Regions from separate parts of the Sphingomonas sp. CFBP 13728 genome, predicted to be linked through region 1. Evidence: riboswitches for the same ligand, from Rfam matches in the RefSeq annotation. Region 1 holds a riboswitch; the other holds the start of a gene.
What was found. A riboswitch is a leader RNA that binds a small molecule or an ion and turns the genes downstream of it on or off. The one in region 1 is predicted to bind cobalamin.
Positions count from the first base shown of each region.

Region 2: linked by a shared signal. The riboswitch ahead of IFT67_RS00455 (DUF1636 domain-containing protein) and the one ahead of IFT67_RS01105 (HoxN/HupN/NixA family nickel/cobalt transporter) in region 1 are both predicted to bind cobalamin.

Region 1 covers NZ_JACYUS010000001.1:251,285-259,135, forward strand. Annotated here, with positions in the region: gene IFT67_RS01085 (precorrin-8X methylmutase) at 1-163, opposite strand, end outside; gene IFT67_RS01090 (ferredoxin-like domain-containing protein) at 164-1,312, opposite strand; gene cobN (cobaltochelatase subunit CobN) at 1,309-4,542, opposite strand; gene cobW (cobalamin biosynthesis protein CobW) at 4,551-5,588, opposite strand; cobalamin riboswitch at 5,695-5,909, opposite strand; gene IFT67_RS01105 (HoxN/HupN/NixA family nickel/cobalt transporter) at 5,965-7,026, opposite strand; cobalamin riboswitch at 7,194-7,412, opposite strand; gene IFT67_RS01110 (hypothetical protein) at 7,378-7,569, opposite strand; gene IFT67_RS01115 (glycosyl hydrolase 2 galactose-binding domain-containing protein) at 7,610-7,851, shown strand, end outside.
Region 2 covers NZ_JACYUS010000001.1:113,344-121,194, reverse strand. Annotated here, with positions in the region: gene cobU (bifunctional adenosylcobinamide kinase/adenosylcobinamide-phosphate guanylyltransferase) at 1-280, opposite strand, end outside; gene IFT67_RS00485 (threonine-phosphate decarboxylase) at 373-1,347, shown strand; gene cbiB (adenosylcobinamide-phosphate synthase CbiB) at 1,340-2,278, shown strand; gene IFT67_RS00475 (cobyric acid synthase) at 2,266-3,738, shown strand; gene cobS (adenosylcobinamide-GDP ribazoletransferase) at 3,700-4,431, opposite strand; gene IFT67_RS00465 (histidine phosphatase family protein) at 4,428-5,000, opposite strand; gene cobT (nicotinate-nucleotide--dimethylbenzimidazole phosphoribosyltransferase) at 4,997-6,010, opposite strand; gene IFT67_RS00455 (DUF1636 domain-containing protein) at 6,007-6,414, opposite strand; cobalamin riboswitch at 6,586-6,779, opposite strand; gene cobO (cob(I)yrinic acid a,c-diamide adenosyltransferase) at 6,971-7,570, opposite strand; gene IFT67_RS00445 (NAD(P)/FAD-dependent oxidoreductase) at 7,631-7,851, shown strand, end outside.

The sequences.
Region 1 (7,851 bases):
AGCGGAGGTGCTGGGCGAGGCCAACGAGCCCGGCGGCATGGATCATGCGGACCGCGACTGGTTCTTCCGCGGGCGAGAAGCGGGCGAGATCGGCTTCGGCGCGGATCATCGCGAAGGACTGGCGGTAGATCGCCGCGCCGTCGGTTTCATAGGCGTACGGCATTCAGGCGACTCCGAAATGGGCGAGGATCTGGGCGGCGTCCAGACCTGTAACGGCGGGTGGTGAGCCCGCGCGCGCGGCATAGGCGAGGTCGTAGCGACCTTCGCGACCGGTGAGAACGACGTCGGCGGGGGCGGCGCGGGCGCATCCCTTGGCGCAGCCCGAGACGTGGAGGCGGCCAGCGACGTGCGGCGCAAGGCGATGGGCTAGTGCGCGGGTTTCGGCGGTGGCTTGCGGGCAGGCCGGTGCGCCGACGCAGGCGTCGGCGTGCAGGATCGGCGAAGTTGGGTCGGTGATGAACTCGGCCGGGTTGGCCTGGAACGGCGCGTCCGTCTCGCAGATCACGACATGCCACGGCGTCATGCGGATGGCGCGGATCGCTTCGGCTGCGAGCAAGCGTGTCAGGGCTGGCGCTCCGATACGACCGAACGGCAGGCCGAGCGCCATGCCTAGCGGATGTGGGCCAGGCTTGGGCGCCGTGGCTGCGAATGCAGGGGGCGTCGTCGCAGTCGCCCAATCGGGGAGCGGCGCGTCGTGGCGCGCCATGCGTTTATTGGCGCTTCCGCCGCTTTCGACGAACCAATGCGCGAGCGCGATCAGGCGGTCGACTTCGGTACCGGGCGATAGCGGTATGCCGAGGTCGCGGCCGTCCGCGCGGAGGATCAGCGATCCGGATACGGCGCGTTCGATGCGGAAGTCTGCTGGGGCGCCGAGCAGCATCGGCGTGGCGCCGGCGTCGATCGCGAAGCCGAATTTGCCGGGGAGGTCCGGTAGTTCCGAGAGGCGGGCGCGCAGCTCTTCGGCGATGCGGTGGGAGTCGTCGCCCACGCACCATTCGGGTACGACCAGGATGTTCGCGCGCGCTTCCCGGACCGGGTCGGGCTCGATCAGGGCGAGGTCGAGAAGCGCGTCGATCAGCGGGCGCCAGCTATCCTCCTGGACGCCGCGGATCTGGAGGTTGGCGCGGGTGGTGGCGTCGATCTGGCCGTTACCGTGCCGTGTTGCCGCTTTGCATACGCCAAGTGCTTGGGCGCGCGTTAGGCGGCCAATTGGTGGCCTCACACGGACCAGCAGTCCATCGCCCGCCATCATCGGACGCCAGGCGTCGGGGCACCAGCCTTTGACGACGCCGTTGGTGACCGGCGCGGTCATGTCGGCAAGTCCAGGCTCGCGAGGATCGAGTTGCGACGGGTCGGCCAAAGGTCGGCTGCGTGAAGCGCGGCAAAACGCGCCTGCATCGCCGCGAGTGCGCCGGGGTTGGCTTCGGCGAGGAAGGCGTGGACGTCGTCGCGGCCGAGCGTCGCGTCGTAATAGAGGTCGATCAGTTCGGGACGGACTGCGCTAGCGAGATGCGCGAAGGCACCGAGGTGATCAAGCGTGGCGGCAATCTCCGCACCACCGCGAAAGCCGTGCCGCATCATGCCATCTACCCAAGCCGGGTTTGCCGCGCGGGCGTGGACGACGCAGGCGATCTCTTCCTGAAGCGGGCGGGCCTTAGCTCGGTTCGGGTCACGCGCGTCGAGATGGTAGAGCGTGGCGCTGCCCCCCGCGACCGATTGCGCGGCGGCAAAGCCGGCCTCGTGCGCGGCGTAGTCTGCGGCGAGCAGGAGATCGGTTTCGGGCAAGTCCTGGACGTGGACGAAGGCATCGGCGGCGGCGACACGCTCGCGGATGCCGGTGGGATCGAAGCTGTCTTGGCCGTCGTTGAGGGCGTGGCTGGAGGCAGACAGCCACGCTTGGCCGGCCGTCAGGCGCGCTGCGGGCGTGTAGGTTTCGGCGGCGTCGCCCATGCTCAGGCCGTAGCGGCCGGGTTCGGGACCGTAGACGCGAGCGGTTGCGGGCTTGCCGACGAACGGGTTCCAGTCCTGCGGTTCGTCGCGCGCGGCGAGGGCCCGGACGGCTTGGCCGAACATCGTGCAGAGCGTCGGGAAGGCATCGCGGAACAGGCCCGACACGCGCAGGGTGACGTCGATGCGGGGGCGGTCGAAGTTCGCCAGTGGCAGAATCTCGACACCCGTCACGCGGTCGGATTGCATGTCCCACACCGGTTCCGCGCCGAGCAGATGGAGCGCCATCGCGAACTCCTCGCCTGCGGTGCGCATCGTGGCGGAGGCCCACAAGTCGACAACGAGGGTGCGGGGGTAGTCGCCGTGATCCTGCAGATGACGGCGGACGAGTTCATCGGCAAGCTTGATGCCTTGGGTGTGGGCGGCGCGCGACGGGACCGCGCGGGGGTCGGTGGTGTAGAGGTTGCGGCCGGTTGGGAGGACGTCGGCGCGGCCTCGCCACGGAGAGCCGGACGGGCCTGACGCGACGCGCTTGCCTTGGAGCGCCGACAGGAGACCGGCGCGTTCCGCTGCGCCATGTTCGCCGCGGCCGTAGATGTGGAGGCCGTCGCCATACTGGCTCTCCTTCACGTCGCAGACGAAGGTGTCGATGCGGGTGATCGCCTCGGCCTGGGACTGCGCGTCGTCGAGGCCCAGCGTTGCGGCGAGGCCGGTGGCGGTGGCTTCGTCGCGGATGTCGCGTTGCAGGCGGTCGCGGCGCGCCGGGTCGAGGCCATCGGCGTTGGAGAATTCGTCGAGCAGCGCTTCGAGGCGGCCGAGACCTGCGCCGGTGCGCGTGTGTTCGAGCGGTGGCGGGACGTGGCCGAGCGTGACCGCACCGATGCGGCGTTTGGCTTGGGCGGCCTCGCCGGGATCGTTGACGATGAACGGGTAGATGACGGGCATGGCACCGGTGAGCGCTTCGGGCCAGCAGTTGTCGGATAGCGCGACCGACTTGCCGGGCAGCCATTCGAGCGTGCCGTGCGCGCCGACATGGACCAGCGCGTCGGTGCCTCGCGAGCGGAGCCACAGGTAGAAGGCGACATAGGCGTGGCAGGGGCAGCGGGAGAGGTCGTGATATTCTTCCGTGCGGTACTCGGTTCGCCCGCGTTCGGGTTGAAGGGCTACCAGTGCCCCGCCCTGGTCGATCGCGGTGAACATGAAGTCTTCGGTGGGCTCGCCCCAGGTTTCCCGAAGGTCCTTGCGCAGGGCTACGGGGAGATGCGCGAGGGCTTCGCGGTACTCGGCAAGCGGCCAGTGAATGCGTGAGGTAGCGAGGTCAGTTGGGTCGGCCGTGATCGCGTAGCCCCCTTCGCTAAGGTCTGCGAGGATCGCGTGCGTGGAGGCTAGCGCGTCGAGGCCGACGGCGTGCGCCATCTGGTACGCCTTGCCGGGGTAGGTCGAGAGGATGATCGCGAGGCGGTGGTCGGCGACGGGCTTGCTGGCGAGGCTGGTCCAGGCTTCGATGCGCGCGGCGATGGCGGTGATGCGGGCCGGGTCGGCGCGGTGTTCGCGGCGCGTGTATTCGAGATCTCCGTCCCTCGCGGCAGCCTCCTTGAAGCTGGCGACACCGGCGAAGAGGCGACCGTCCACTTCGGGGAGGACGACGTGCATGGCGAGGTCGGCGGGCGACAGGCCGCGGGTGGCGCCGGCCCAGGCGGCGCGGTCGGAGGTGGCTAGCGCGATCTGGAAGACGGGCACGTTCGCGCCGTCGAGAGGCGTGGTGTCGGAGACGCCGCGTGCGGAAAAGGCGGTGGCGTTGACGATCGCGGCGGGTTCCAGTGCCTTGACCCAGCGGCTCAGCCAGCCGGCTGCGTCAGGGGCTTTGAGCGAAGGTGCGAAGAGGCCGATGACGTCGAACCCTCGCGCGGAAAGTTCGGCGTGAAGCGCTTCGATCGGGTCGAGGTCCGCGGCTGTAAGATACGAGCGGTAGAACACGATCAGTACGCGGGGGCGTGTCGCGTTCAGGGCAAACGCCGCCGGGCAGGTCACGCCGTCATGTGGCTGCCAGCCGCCGACATCGGCGATCGCGCGGACGCCCGTTACGGGACCAGCGTAACAGCCGGCGGCCAGCGCGAACTGGGCCAGTGCCGCCTGCGCCGCGACTGCGCCGCCGGTGTCGCAGAGATGGGCTAAACGGCGGAGCGTCGAGAGCGGGATCGTCGAGGCGGCGTCGAGGCGGCTGTCGATTCGACCGTCTGCTGCGAGGACGGCTAGCGCGATGCCGTTCTCCCGCGCGAGGTTTTCGACCTGTTGCAGGCCGTAGTTCCAGTAGGAGCGTCCCCCGATCAGCCGGATCAAAATGCCCTTCGCGCCGGCCAGCGTCTGTTCGACATAGGTGTCGACCGATAGCGGGTGCTGGAGTGCGGTCAGGTTCGCGAGGCGTAGCGACGGCAATCGGCTACCGGCTGCGTCCGCACGTTTCCAGCCCGCGGCGAATGCGCCGAGGTCACCGTCGGAGAACGAGAGGACGACGAGATCCGCGGGGGATTGGGCGAGGTCCTGTGGGACCGCGCTTTCCTCCAGCCCGTGGCTCTCGCGGAAGACTACGTGCATCGTGGGACTCAGCCGTCCAGCGCGGCCTTGATGCGGGCCTCGTCAATGCGGTCGTGCTCGGCGATCACCACCAGTTGCGTGCGACGCGGTTCGCCTGCGCGCCATGGGCGGTCGTATTGCGTACGGACGCGCGCGCCTACTGCCTGGACGAGCAGGCGCATCGGCTTGCCGGTGACGGCGGCGTACCCCTTTACGCGGAGGATGTCGGCGCTGCGGGCGAGGGCTTCGATCTTCGCGGTCAGATCGGCGGGGTCGGCGATCTCGCCAAGCTCGACGACGACGCTGTCGAAATCGTCATGCTCGTGATCGTCCTCGCCATCGTGATGCGAGGGGCGGCTGGCGATGTCGTCCTCGGCGGCGGCGTTGAGGCCGAGGATCACGCGGGGGTCGATGATGCCGTCAGTGAGGTCGATCACCGGGAGCGGCCGTGCGGACTCCGCGGCGATGACCGCGCGCGCCTTGGCGACGCCATCGGGGCCGGCGAGGTCGATCTTGGTTAGCAGCACGAGATCGGCGCAAGCGAGCTGGTCCTCGAACACCTCAGACAAGGGCGTCTCGTGATCGACGCTGGGGTCGGCGGCGCGTTGGGCATCGAGCGCAGCGACGTCAGGCGCGAAACGACCTGCGGCGACCGCCTCAGCATCGGCCAGCGCGATCACGCCGTCGACGGTGATGCGCGAGCGGATCGCGGGCCAGTCGAACGCCTTCAGCAGCGGCTTCGGGAGCGCGAGGCCGGACGTCTCGATCAGGATGTGATCGGGGCGCGGGTTTAGCGCGAGCAACGTCTCGACGGTCGGGATGAAGTCGTCTGCCACGGTGCAGCAGATGCAGCCGTTCGCCAGCTCCACGACGTTCTCGGCCGGACAATCGGGGATCGCGCAGCCCTTGAGGATGTCGCCATCGATGCCGAGCGTGCCGAATTCGTTGACCACGACCGCGAGGCGCCTCCCGCCTGCGTTGCGGATAAGATGGCTGATGAGCGTCGTCTTGCCGGCGCCCAGGAAGCCGGTGACGATGGTGACGGGGACCTTTGAAAGATCGGACATGATTATTTCCTCGACGTCTGAAGCACACGCACGCACGGCCTTTCGGTCGGACGTGTTCGTCGCTCAGACGGAGAACCGTGCCAAGATCACCCCCTGGATCGTGGCAAGAGCGACCGTTGCGCTGGCAGGTCTCCTGGCTCGCGGGTCGAAGCTCCTCGCACACCTTCCCAGGCCGTCGGCCCAGTGGCTGCCCATGAAGGGCGCGTGCGTGTCGCTCACCGCTTACAGTTGCAGGGACAGCCGCGGCATTGGAGGAGCGAACCCCTTCCGCACCGCATTCCCATTCAAGCCCCGAAGGGCACCGGCGCGATCAACGAGGTTCGGTGCAACCGACCCTCACGAAGGCGACCTAACGGACTTTCCGGCACGCCGCCAGCTATCCGTGCACGACTTCGATCTCGTCGAAGCGTTTCCAGCGGTAGATCGCGAAGCTCAGCACCCAGCAGAGCACGAACAGCCCGATGATCGCGAAGCCGAGGCCGTTGAAGTTCTCGCCGAGCGCCTCCGCCAGATCCCAGATGCCGCCGGTCAGCCCCAGCTTCGATCCGAGCAGCGCGAGCGTCTCGATCCCGCCGATCGCGATCGCGACGATCGCCGAGATCAGCGTGATGGTGATGTTGTAATAGAGTTTGCGGATCGGCTTCACGAACGCCCATTCATACGCGCCGAGCATGACGACCCCGTCCGCGGTATCGACCAGCGCCATACCGGTCGCGAACAGCACCGGCAGCACGAGCACGGTGCCGATCGACAGGCCGTCGGCGGCCTGGCTGGCGGAGAGGCCGAGGATCGCAACCTCGGTGGCGGTGTCGAAGCCCAGCCCGAAGAGGAAGCCGAGCGGCGCCATGTGCCAGCTCCGCGTGACCAGCCGGAACATCGGCCGGAACAGCCGTGCGAGCAGGCCGCGGTTGCCGAGCAGCAGGTCGAGATCCTCCTCGACATAGGTGCCGCCGCCGCGGACGTGGCCGAAGGTCCGCCAGACCGATCGCAGGATGATCAGGTTCATCGCCGCGATCGTGAACAGGAAGACGGCGGAAATGACGGTCGCGATGACGCCGCCGACCTGTTTGAACGCCTCGAACTGCGACAGCGCGCTGGCGGTGAGCGCGATCGCGACAGCGGCGATCAGCACGATCCCCGAATGACCGATCGCGAACCAGAAGCCGACCGCGATCGGGCGCTGGCCGTCCTGCATGAGCTTGCGCGTCACGTTGTCGATCGCGGCGATGTGATCCGCATCCACCGCGTGGCGCAGACCCAGGCCCCAGGCGAGCAGCGCGGTGCCCAGCATCAGCGGTTGCGCGTGGAACAGCGAGAACGCCCAGCCCCAGGCGGCGATGTTGGCAACGACCAGGCCTGCGAACATCCAGCCGATCCGCTTGCGGGTGGCGGCGCGCGTCGGTCTCTCGATCGTTCTCTCTATCGTCGCAGTCGTCATGCAGAACTCCCCGGCGTCCGACGAGGACGGGGGCCTGCCGCAAGCGGCCGGGACACGCGAAGACCGGACGCCATGAGCGGCCGACGCGCGTCGCCGTGCGGCCCCTGCCGCGCGTGTCGTCGCTCAGACGGCGTTCACCGTGCCTCGGCCACCCCCTGGACCGGGACAAGAGCGACCAGACGCCGGCAGGTCTCCTGGCTCACGGGTCAAAGCTCCACGCCACGCCTTCCCAGGCTCTTCGGCCCAGTGGCTGCCCTCCAGTCGAAGGGCCCGTGCGTCTCGCTCGCCGCTTACAGTTGCAGGGACAGCCGCGGCATTGGCAGGGCGAACCCGACCGCACCGCATTCCCAATCAAGCCCCGAGGGGCACCGACGCGATCATGCAGGCGGCGTTGATCCGCTGCCCGCCCGGTTGGGTATCCTGCTTTCGCAGCGCTGCCAATATGCGCCTCGGCCAAGCGTGATCGCGGACGCCCCGACCGATCTGAAACAATTCGTAATTCAATTTGGCTTTTTCGCGACACCGCGTCATGTTGATCGTCAATCGCGGAGCATCGTCAGATTCCGCGCACGGGAGGATGATTATGGGCAAGCGGATGTTCGCGGGCACGATTTCCATGGTGGCGTTCTGCTGTGCGACCGCCGCGTCGGCCCAGAGCTATGGTCCGTTCAACGTCGCGGCGCCTGCTGGTGGCGACAGCCTCAAGACGGCGATCGGTGGCGATAGCGCCAGCCCGATAGACGCGCCGAGCTGGACGCTGTCGGGGTGGATCGAACCCCGGACGATCCGCGACGGCATCGTCCCGGTGGCGGGGTTCGGCGATAT
Region 2 (7,851 bases), 140 kb from region 1:
CGAGCATGACCACCTCGGCACCGTCCTTCGTCGCCAACGTCGCGGCGAGGGCGATCGGTGCCTCGACCGTCTGCCAGCGCGCGTCGCGATCCGCGCGATGCCGGAGGATCCGATCTTCCATCTCGCCATCGAACGCCTGCGCGGTCGCGACATAGACGAGCCGAGCGCCGGCCTGATCCGCCGCCGCTTCTGCCACCGCCTGCGCATGGCGGCTCTTGCCGGACCGCGCGCCCCCCAGCACGAACAGGCTTTTCCCGAACGGGGCCCCAACCGATTGCATCCCGCCATCTCCTTCGTGCTTGCGGCTCGCGACCGGAATGACGATGACGCTTGCAAGATCAAGCGAAAGCGCCCGATCGAGTGAAAGACCCTATGAACGCGCTGCGCATCCACGGCGGACGGATCGATATCGCCGCCGCTCTCTATCCCGACGCGCCGCGCCCTTGGCTCGATCTGTCGACCGGGATCAATCCGTGCGCCTGGACCGCCGATCCCCTGCCCGCGGTCGATCTTCATAGCCTGCCCTCGCCCACCGACCTCCAGACACTGGAAGCAACCGCCGCCGCAGTGTTCGGCACCAGCGCAGACCGCGTCGTGGCGTTACCCGGCAGCGAGGTTGGTTTGCGGCTGCTGTCCCAGCTGGACCTGCCCACGCCCGTCCGGTTCGTTACGCCGAGCTACGCCACGCATGCCGATGCCATCCGCGGCGCGATACCGATCGCCCGCGCCGGAATCGATACGGTCGACGATGGTACGCTGTTGCTGGCCAACCCCAACAATCCGGACGGCCTGGTCGACGCGCCCGATCGGCTGGTGGCAGTTGCGCGCAAGGGCGTTTGGCTGGTGGTAGACGAAGCCTTTGCGGACGTTGCGCCGAATACGAGCATCGTCCCCCTGCTTTCGCGCGACGATCGCGCCATCGTGTTCCGGTCTTTCGGTAAGTTCTTCGGCCTGCCCGGCATCAGGCTGGGCTTCATGATCGCGCCACCGTTGCAGGCGGCCCAGATGCGCCGCCAGTTGGGGAGCTGGCCGGTATCCGCGCATGCCGTCGCCTATGGTATCGCCGCGTACCGCGACACCGACTGGATCGCGCAGGCCCGCAGGTTGATCCTGGACCGTGCTGCGCGGCTCGATGCCTTGCTGTCCGATCACGGTCTACGGGCCAGCGGTGGTTGCGCGCTGTTTCGCCTGATCGACACCGACGATGCAGAGGTGCTGTTCGTGCGGCTCGCACGCGCAGGCATCCTCACGCGAACCTTCGACCATTCGCCGCGCTGGCTCCGGATGGGCGTGCCGGGGGACGAAGCAGCGTTCGAGCGGCTGGGCCGAGCGCCTTCGCATGGCTGAACCCGTCGCAGCGCTTGCGATCATCGTCGACATTGCAATCGGCTGGCCTGCGGCGCTCTATGCCAAGGTCGGACACCCGGTCGGCGGGTTCGCACGGTTGATCGGCTGGGCCGAAACGCGCTGGAACCGTCCCGTTTCATCAAGTGCGACCCGCCGTGCTGCCGGCGTCCTGACGATCGCGTTGGTCATCACAGTGGCGGCAGGTGGCGCGTGGCTGGCCGCCGAGCTTGCCCGGATCGCGTTCGGCCACGCCGCATGGATAGCCATCGGCCTGATGGCCGCCCCCGGCCTCGCGATCCGTAGCCTCCACGACCATGTCGTCCCGATCGCGCGCGCATTGCAAGGCGGCGATCTCGAAACGGCGCGCGCGCGCGTCGCGATGATCGTGGGACGGGACGTCGCGACGCTCGACGAAGCTGGAGTCGCCCGCGCCGCAATCGAGAGCCTCGCGGAGAGTGTCTGCGACGGCGTGGTCGCACCGCTGTTCTGGCTGTTGGTCGCCGGCCTGCCCGGCCTCTGGGCGTACAAGGCGATCAACACCGCCGACAGCCTGATCGGGCACCGCGAGGACCGCTGGCGTGCGTTCGGCTGGGCGGCGGCACGCACCGACGATATCGCCAATCTGATCCCTGCACGGATCAGTGGCGCGCTGCTCTGCATCGCCGCCGGTGGCGGCTGGCGAACGATGCTGCGGGACGCCTCGAAGCATACCTCGCCCAATGCCGGCTGGCCCGAGGCAGCGATGGCCGGCGCGCTCGACCTGCGCCTGGCTGGGCCGATCGCCTATGATGGCCTCGTCGCCGACAAGCCCTATATCGGCAACGGCCGCGTCGACGTATCGGTGGCGGACCTCACTGACGCGCTCGGCATCTATCGCCGAGCCTGCATCCTTCTCCTCGTTATCGCCGGAGCGATCGCATGGCTGCTCTGATGTTGCAGGGAACCGGCTCGGACGTCGGCAAGTCGGTGCTGGTCGCGGGACTCTGCCGTGCGTTCGCCAATCGTGGGCTGTCGGTCCGCCCGTTCAAGCCGCAGAACATGTCGAACAACGCCGCCGTCACCGCCGATGGTGGCGAGATCGGGCGTGCGCAGGCGACTCAGGCGATCGCCTGCCGGGTAGAGCCCAGCGTCGACATGAACCCGGTGCTGCTGAAGCCGCAGGGCGACCGCACCTCGCAACTGATCGTCCGCGGGCGGGTCCGAGGCACGCTTGCCGCGGCGCGCTGGCGCGAGGGGCGCGCCGGCTTGCTGGTCGACGTCCTCGACAGCTTCGAGCGCCTGTCGGCAGGCTGCGATCTGGTCGTCGTCGAGGGCGCGGGCAGCCCCGCCGAGATCAACCTGCGCGACGGCGATATCGCCAATATGGGTTTCGCGCGCGCCGCCGACATCCCCGTCATCCTGGTCGGCGACATCGATCGTGGCGGCGTCATTGCGTCGCTGGTCGGTACGCGCGCGGTGATCGATCCAGCCGACGCGGCGATGATCCACGGCTTCCTGATCAACAAATTCCGCGGCGATCCTGCGCTCTTCGACGATGGCTATCGCGCGATCGAGGCGCGCAGTGGATGGCGCGGCTACGGCGTCGTGCCGTGGCTCGCCGACGCCGGCCGGTTGCCGAGCGAGGACGCGGTGATCCTCGAACGCTCCGCCATGTCGACGGGGCGCCGGGTGACGATCGCCTGCCCGATCACGCCACGGATCGCCAATTTCGACGATCTCGATCCGCTCCGGCTCGAACCCGGCGTATCGCTGCTGATGATACCGCCCGGCACCGCGATCCCCGATGTCGACATGATCATCCTCGCCGGATCGAAGGCGACGATCCCCGATCTCGCCTTCGTGCGCGCAGAAGGCTGGGACATCGACATCCGCGCGCATCATCGTCGCGGCAAGCCTGTGCTCGGGCTCTGCGGCGGCTATCAGATGCTCGGACGCAGCATCGCCGACCCGCACGGGATCGAGGGCCCGGCGGGCACCGTAGAAGGGCTGGGATTACTCGACATCGACACGATCCTAACCGCGACGAAGACGCTCGAACGCGTCGAGGGCATCGCGGGCGGTGCGCGGTTCGCAGGCTATGAGATGCACATGGGCGAAACCCATGGCGCCGGCTTGGCCCAGCCCGTTGGCCATCGCGCGGACGGCAGCCCGGAGGGTGCGATCAGCGCGGACGGGCTTGTCGCCGGCAGCTACGTCCACGGCCTGCTGGCGCTCGCCGAACAGCGCGCGGTCTGGCTCGCCAGGATCGGCGTCGATGCGGTCGGGCCCGATCACGGCGCCTCGATCGACGCGGCGCTCGACGCGATCGCAGCTACGCTCGAACGCCACCTCGATCTCGACGCGATGCTGGCGTTAGCGCAGCGTGCCGGTCATGCCGCCACCAATGGCTAGCGCGAGCAGCACCCCGGTCTCGACGATCTCGATCCCGGCGCCATAGGCATCGCCGGTTACGCCGCCGAGCGTCCGCCGCAACCACGCCGCGACGCCTAGCAACAGGAACGGAACGCTCACCAGCGCCGGAGCCATCACGGCCGCCAACGCCAGCACCAGTCCCCAGCCAATGAGGTCCTGCCGCCGCACCGCACCCGCGATCGCCGCCCCCAGGCCGCCCGCCCGGATCGGCGGCAACATCCTGGCCCAGGCGAGCGGCCCCATCCGCGCTGCACACGGCACCAGGATGACGACCCACCAGCCTGCCATCCCGACCGCATGCAGCAGCACCAGCTTGGCGATCATCTGGCTGACGATCGCGACGACGCCGAAGCTGCCGATATGCGGATCCGCCATCACGGCGAGCAACCGCGTCCGATCGCCGTGCGCCGCGCCCAAGCCGTCGGCGAGGTCGGCCAGTCCATCGAGATGCAGGGCGCCGGTGATCGCGACCCACGTCAGTAGCGCGGCGAAGGCGCCCGTCCACGGATCGATCAGCGCGCCAAGCCATCCGGCCACCGCGACCAGCACGCCAACCGCCAACCCGACAATCGGGTAGAAGCGTATCGCTTCGGCAAAACCGCTCGGCCCGACGGTCACGCGCGGCATCGGCAGGCGCGTCAGGAAACCGAACGCAACGATCAACCGCCTCATGTCGCGAGCCCGACGATCTGGACGGTCCGCTCGTCTTCAGGCCAAATCCGGAGCGACACGAGCGACGCGTAGGGCAGGTCGAACGCCCAAATCTGTCGTCGATCGAACCCGCACACATCCGCGAGCGCCGCGCGGATCGCGCCGCCATGCGTGACGACCAGCGTCGCCGCCGGGGGCACGTCGGCAAGCGCATCGTGCACGCGGCCTTGAAGCGCAGACCAGCACTCCCCGCCCGGTGGAGGCGCCGCGTCCGGATCGTCATAAAACTGCGCCAACGCCGTCGGGTCGACCTCCGCGGGCTCGAGCCCATCCCAGGCCCCGAAATCTAGTTCGCGCCACCGCGGGTCGACTTCGACCTCGATCGTCCGACAGGCCGCGATCGCCCGCGCACAGTCGCGAGTCCGGGCGAGGTCCGACGTCACGATGCGGGCGACGTCGAGCGTCGCCGCCCGTGCCAGACAGGCGGCAATGCCCTTATCCGTGACCGGTGCGTCGGTCCGGCCGAGCAGCAGCCCTTCTCGTGCCGGTGCGCCATGCCGCATCAGGTACAGCATGTGCGAGCCGGTCACGCGATCGAGACCCCCGCCTCGGCAAAGGTCGCCATTTCATCATGTGCCGCCAGCGCCGCGCGAACGAGCAAGGTCGCAGTCGCCGCGCCGCTTCCCTCGCCGAGCCGCATGCCCAGCGACAACAGGGGGTCGAGACCCAATGCCCGCAACAGGCGCGCATGACCCGGCTCGGCCGACACGTGGCCGGCAAGACAATGCGCGAGGATATCCGGGCACGCAGCGGCGATCGGCGCGACCGCGGCACAGCATATGAAGCCGTCCAGCATGACGGGTACGCCAGCGAGGCGCGCCGCGAGGACCGCGCCAGCGATCGCCGCAAGTTCACGACCGCCAAGCCTGCGTAGCGTCTCGAACGGGGTGGTCAGTGCGTCCCGGTGCAGCGCCAGCCCGGCCTCCACGGTCGCGATCTTGCGGGCCATGCCGTCGTCGTCGACTCCGGTACCGGGCCCGACCCAGTCGCGTGCCGAGCCATCGAAGCTGGCGAGGCACAGCGCGGCGGCCGAGGTCGAGTTGCCGATCCCCATTTCGCCGAGCACGATCAGATCGGGCGCGTCCGCAACGACGGCCGCGCCCGCGTTGATCGCGGCGAGACATTCCTCCTCCGACATCGCCGGGGCGACGGTGAAATCGATAGTCGGCCGGTCGAGGTCGAGCGGGACGACTCTGAGATCGAGCCCCGCCGCGCGCGACAGTGCGTTGATCGCCGCGCCGCCATGTTCGAAATTGGCCACCATCTGCGCGGTGACGGAGGCCGGAAACGCACTGACGCCGCGGTCAACGATGCCGTGATTACCCGCGAAGATCACCACCCGGCCGCGATCGAGCCGCGGGCGTTCGTGGCCCTGCCAGCCGGCCATGAAGACGGCAATATCTTCCAACCGCCCGAGCGAACCCGGCGGTTTGGTCAATTGCCCCTGACGCGACACCGCCGCCGATCGAGCGGCTTCGTCCGGCTGCGGCAACGCGCGCAAGGATGACAGAAATGCCCCGGCCGTCGGAAAAAACGTCATTCCACGACGAACCCGGCAGGCGGCGTGCGCGTGATGAAGTGGCCCTTCACCCCCTGCGGCCATTGCTTGAACGGCACCTGCCCGAACGCGCTCTCGCCGTAGAGCCGCGCGTAATCGAGGATCGCGCGCGCGGCGTCTTCGGTGGGCTCGAACCGGCCGAGCACATAGCCGACCTTAGCAGGTGCGCGCAGATGGATCGTGCAGAAATCCTGGCAGGCGAACAGACACGGCATCTCCTGCACAGCGACGTCGGCATAGGCCGGGTCGCTCGCCTGAACCGCCTTCAGTGCGCTGACGAGCCGTGCGCCGCCGCGCTGGCCCTGCTCGTCGTCGCGGGCATCGGTGGAATGGCGACACGTGTTGCACGCGACCACCGCGACGCCGTCTTCGACCGGCTTCAGCATGTCCGACCTCGGACGATCTCAAAATGATGTGAACTTGGCATAGAAACCCCTTCGGACAGTCGATCCCGCACCACGCGAAGGGCGAAGGCGCATGCCTCCAGCCTCCGCGCGACGCGAAGCGATGTCGTCGCTCGGGGTGTTACCCGTCCGTTCGGCGCACCCTGGCCGGACGAAAGACGACCGCGACGGGCAGGTCTCCTGGCTCGCGGGTCAACGCCGTCCGCACCGCCTTCTCGGGAACATCCCAATGGCATGAGGCACGATGGCTCGCCGCGTACAGTTGCAAGGGCAGCCGGGTGTTTCCCGTTCCCATTTTCATCCCCCTCCGCGCGAGCATCGGGGGAACCTGTCGCGGAGGGAGCGATAGGCGGGAGGAAGACACGGCGCAAGACACGGCTACGTCGGTTAGAAGTCCGCCAGCCGTCCCCACGCCCTCCCGTCATCCTGACGAAAGTCAGGACCCAGGGTAACGGGCGGTGGCCTTCGTGGCTCTGGATCCTGACTTTCGTCAGGATGACGGACGGTGGTTGTTTTGGGCCGCACAGTACGGAGCCGCCTAGAACTCCACCCCCGCCTGCGCCTTCACTCCCGACCGGAACGGATGCTTCACCTGCGTCATCTCGGTTACAAGGTCCGCCATCTCGATCAGCGCGTCCGGCGCGTTCCGCCCGGTCGCCACGACATGTGTCATCTCGGGCTTCGCGGCCAAAACCGCAAGAACCTCGTCGACCGGCAGATACTCATACCGCAACACGATGTTCAGCTCGTCCGCCACCACCATCGCATAGGACGGATCCGCAACCATCCGCTTCACCTCGTCCCAAGCCTCCCGCGCCACCGCGATATCGCGCGCGCGATCCTGCGTGTCCCAGGTGAACCCCTCCCCCATCGGCTTGAACTCGCACAGCGCGGGGAACGCGTCGAACACCGCCTTCTCACCGGTCGTCATCGCGCCCTTGACGAACTGCACCACGCCGACCTTCCGCCCATGCCCGATCATCCGCACCGCCATGCCGAACGCGGCGGTCGACTTGCCCTTGCCCTTGCCGGTGTGGACGATGATCAGCCCCTTTTCGATCGTCTTGCTGGCGACAATCTTATCGTGGACCTCCTTGCGCTTGGCGCTCTTGGCATTCTGTTCTTCGTCGGTCCGCATGATTAAGTCCTCTCGTGCACCCGATGGCGGATCGCGCCGCGCGGCGCTAGAGCGACCGACATGCTCCGCATCACCGACCTCAAGCTGCCGCTCAACCACGCTGACGAAGCGCTCCCCGCCGCAATCCGCGACCGCCTGCGCGTCACCCCGCGCGACCTGATCCGCTACACCATCGCGAGACGCGCGCACGATGCCCGCGACAAGATGGACATCCAGCTCGTCTATTCGGTCGACGTCACGCTGAAGAACGAGGACACCGTCCTCACGCGTTTCCGCAAGGA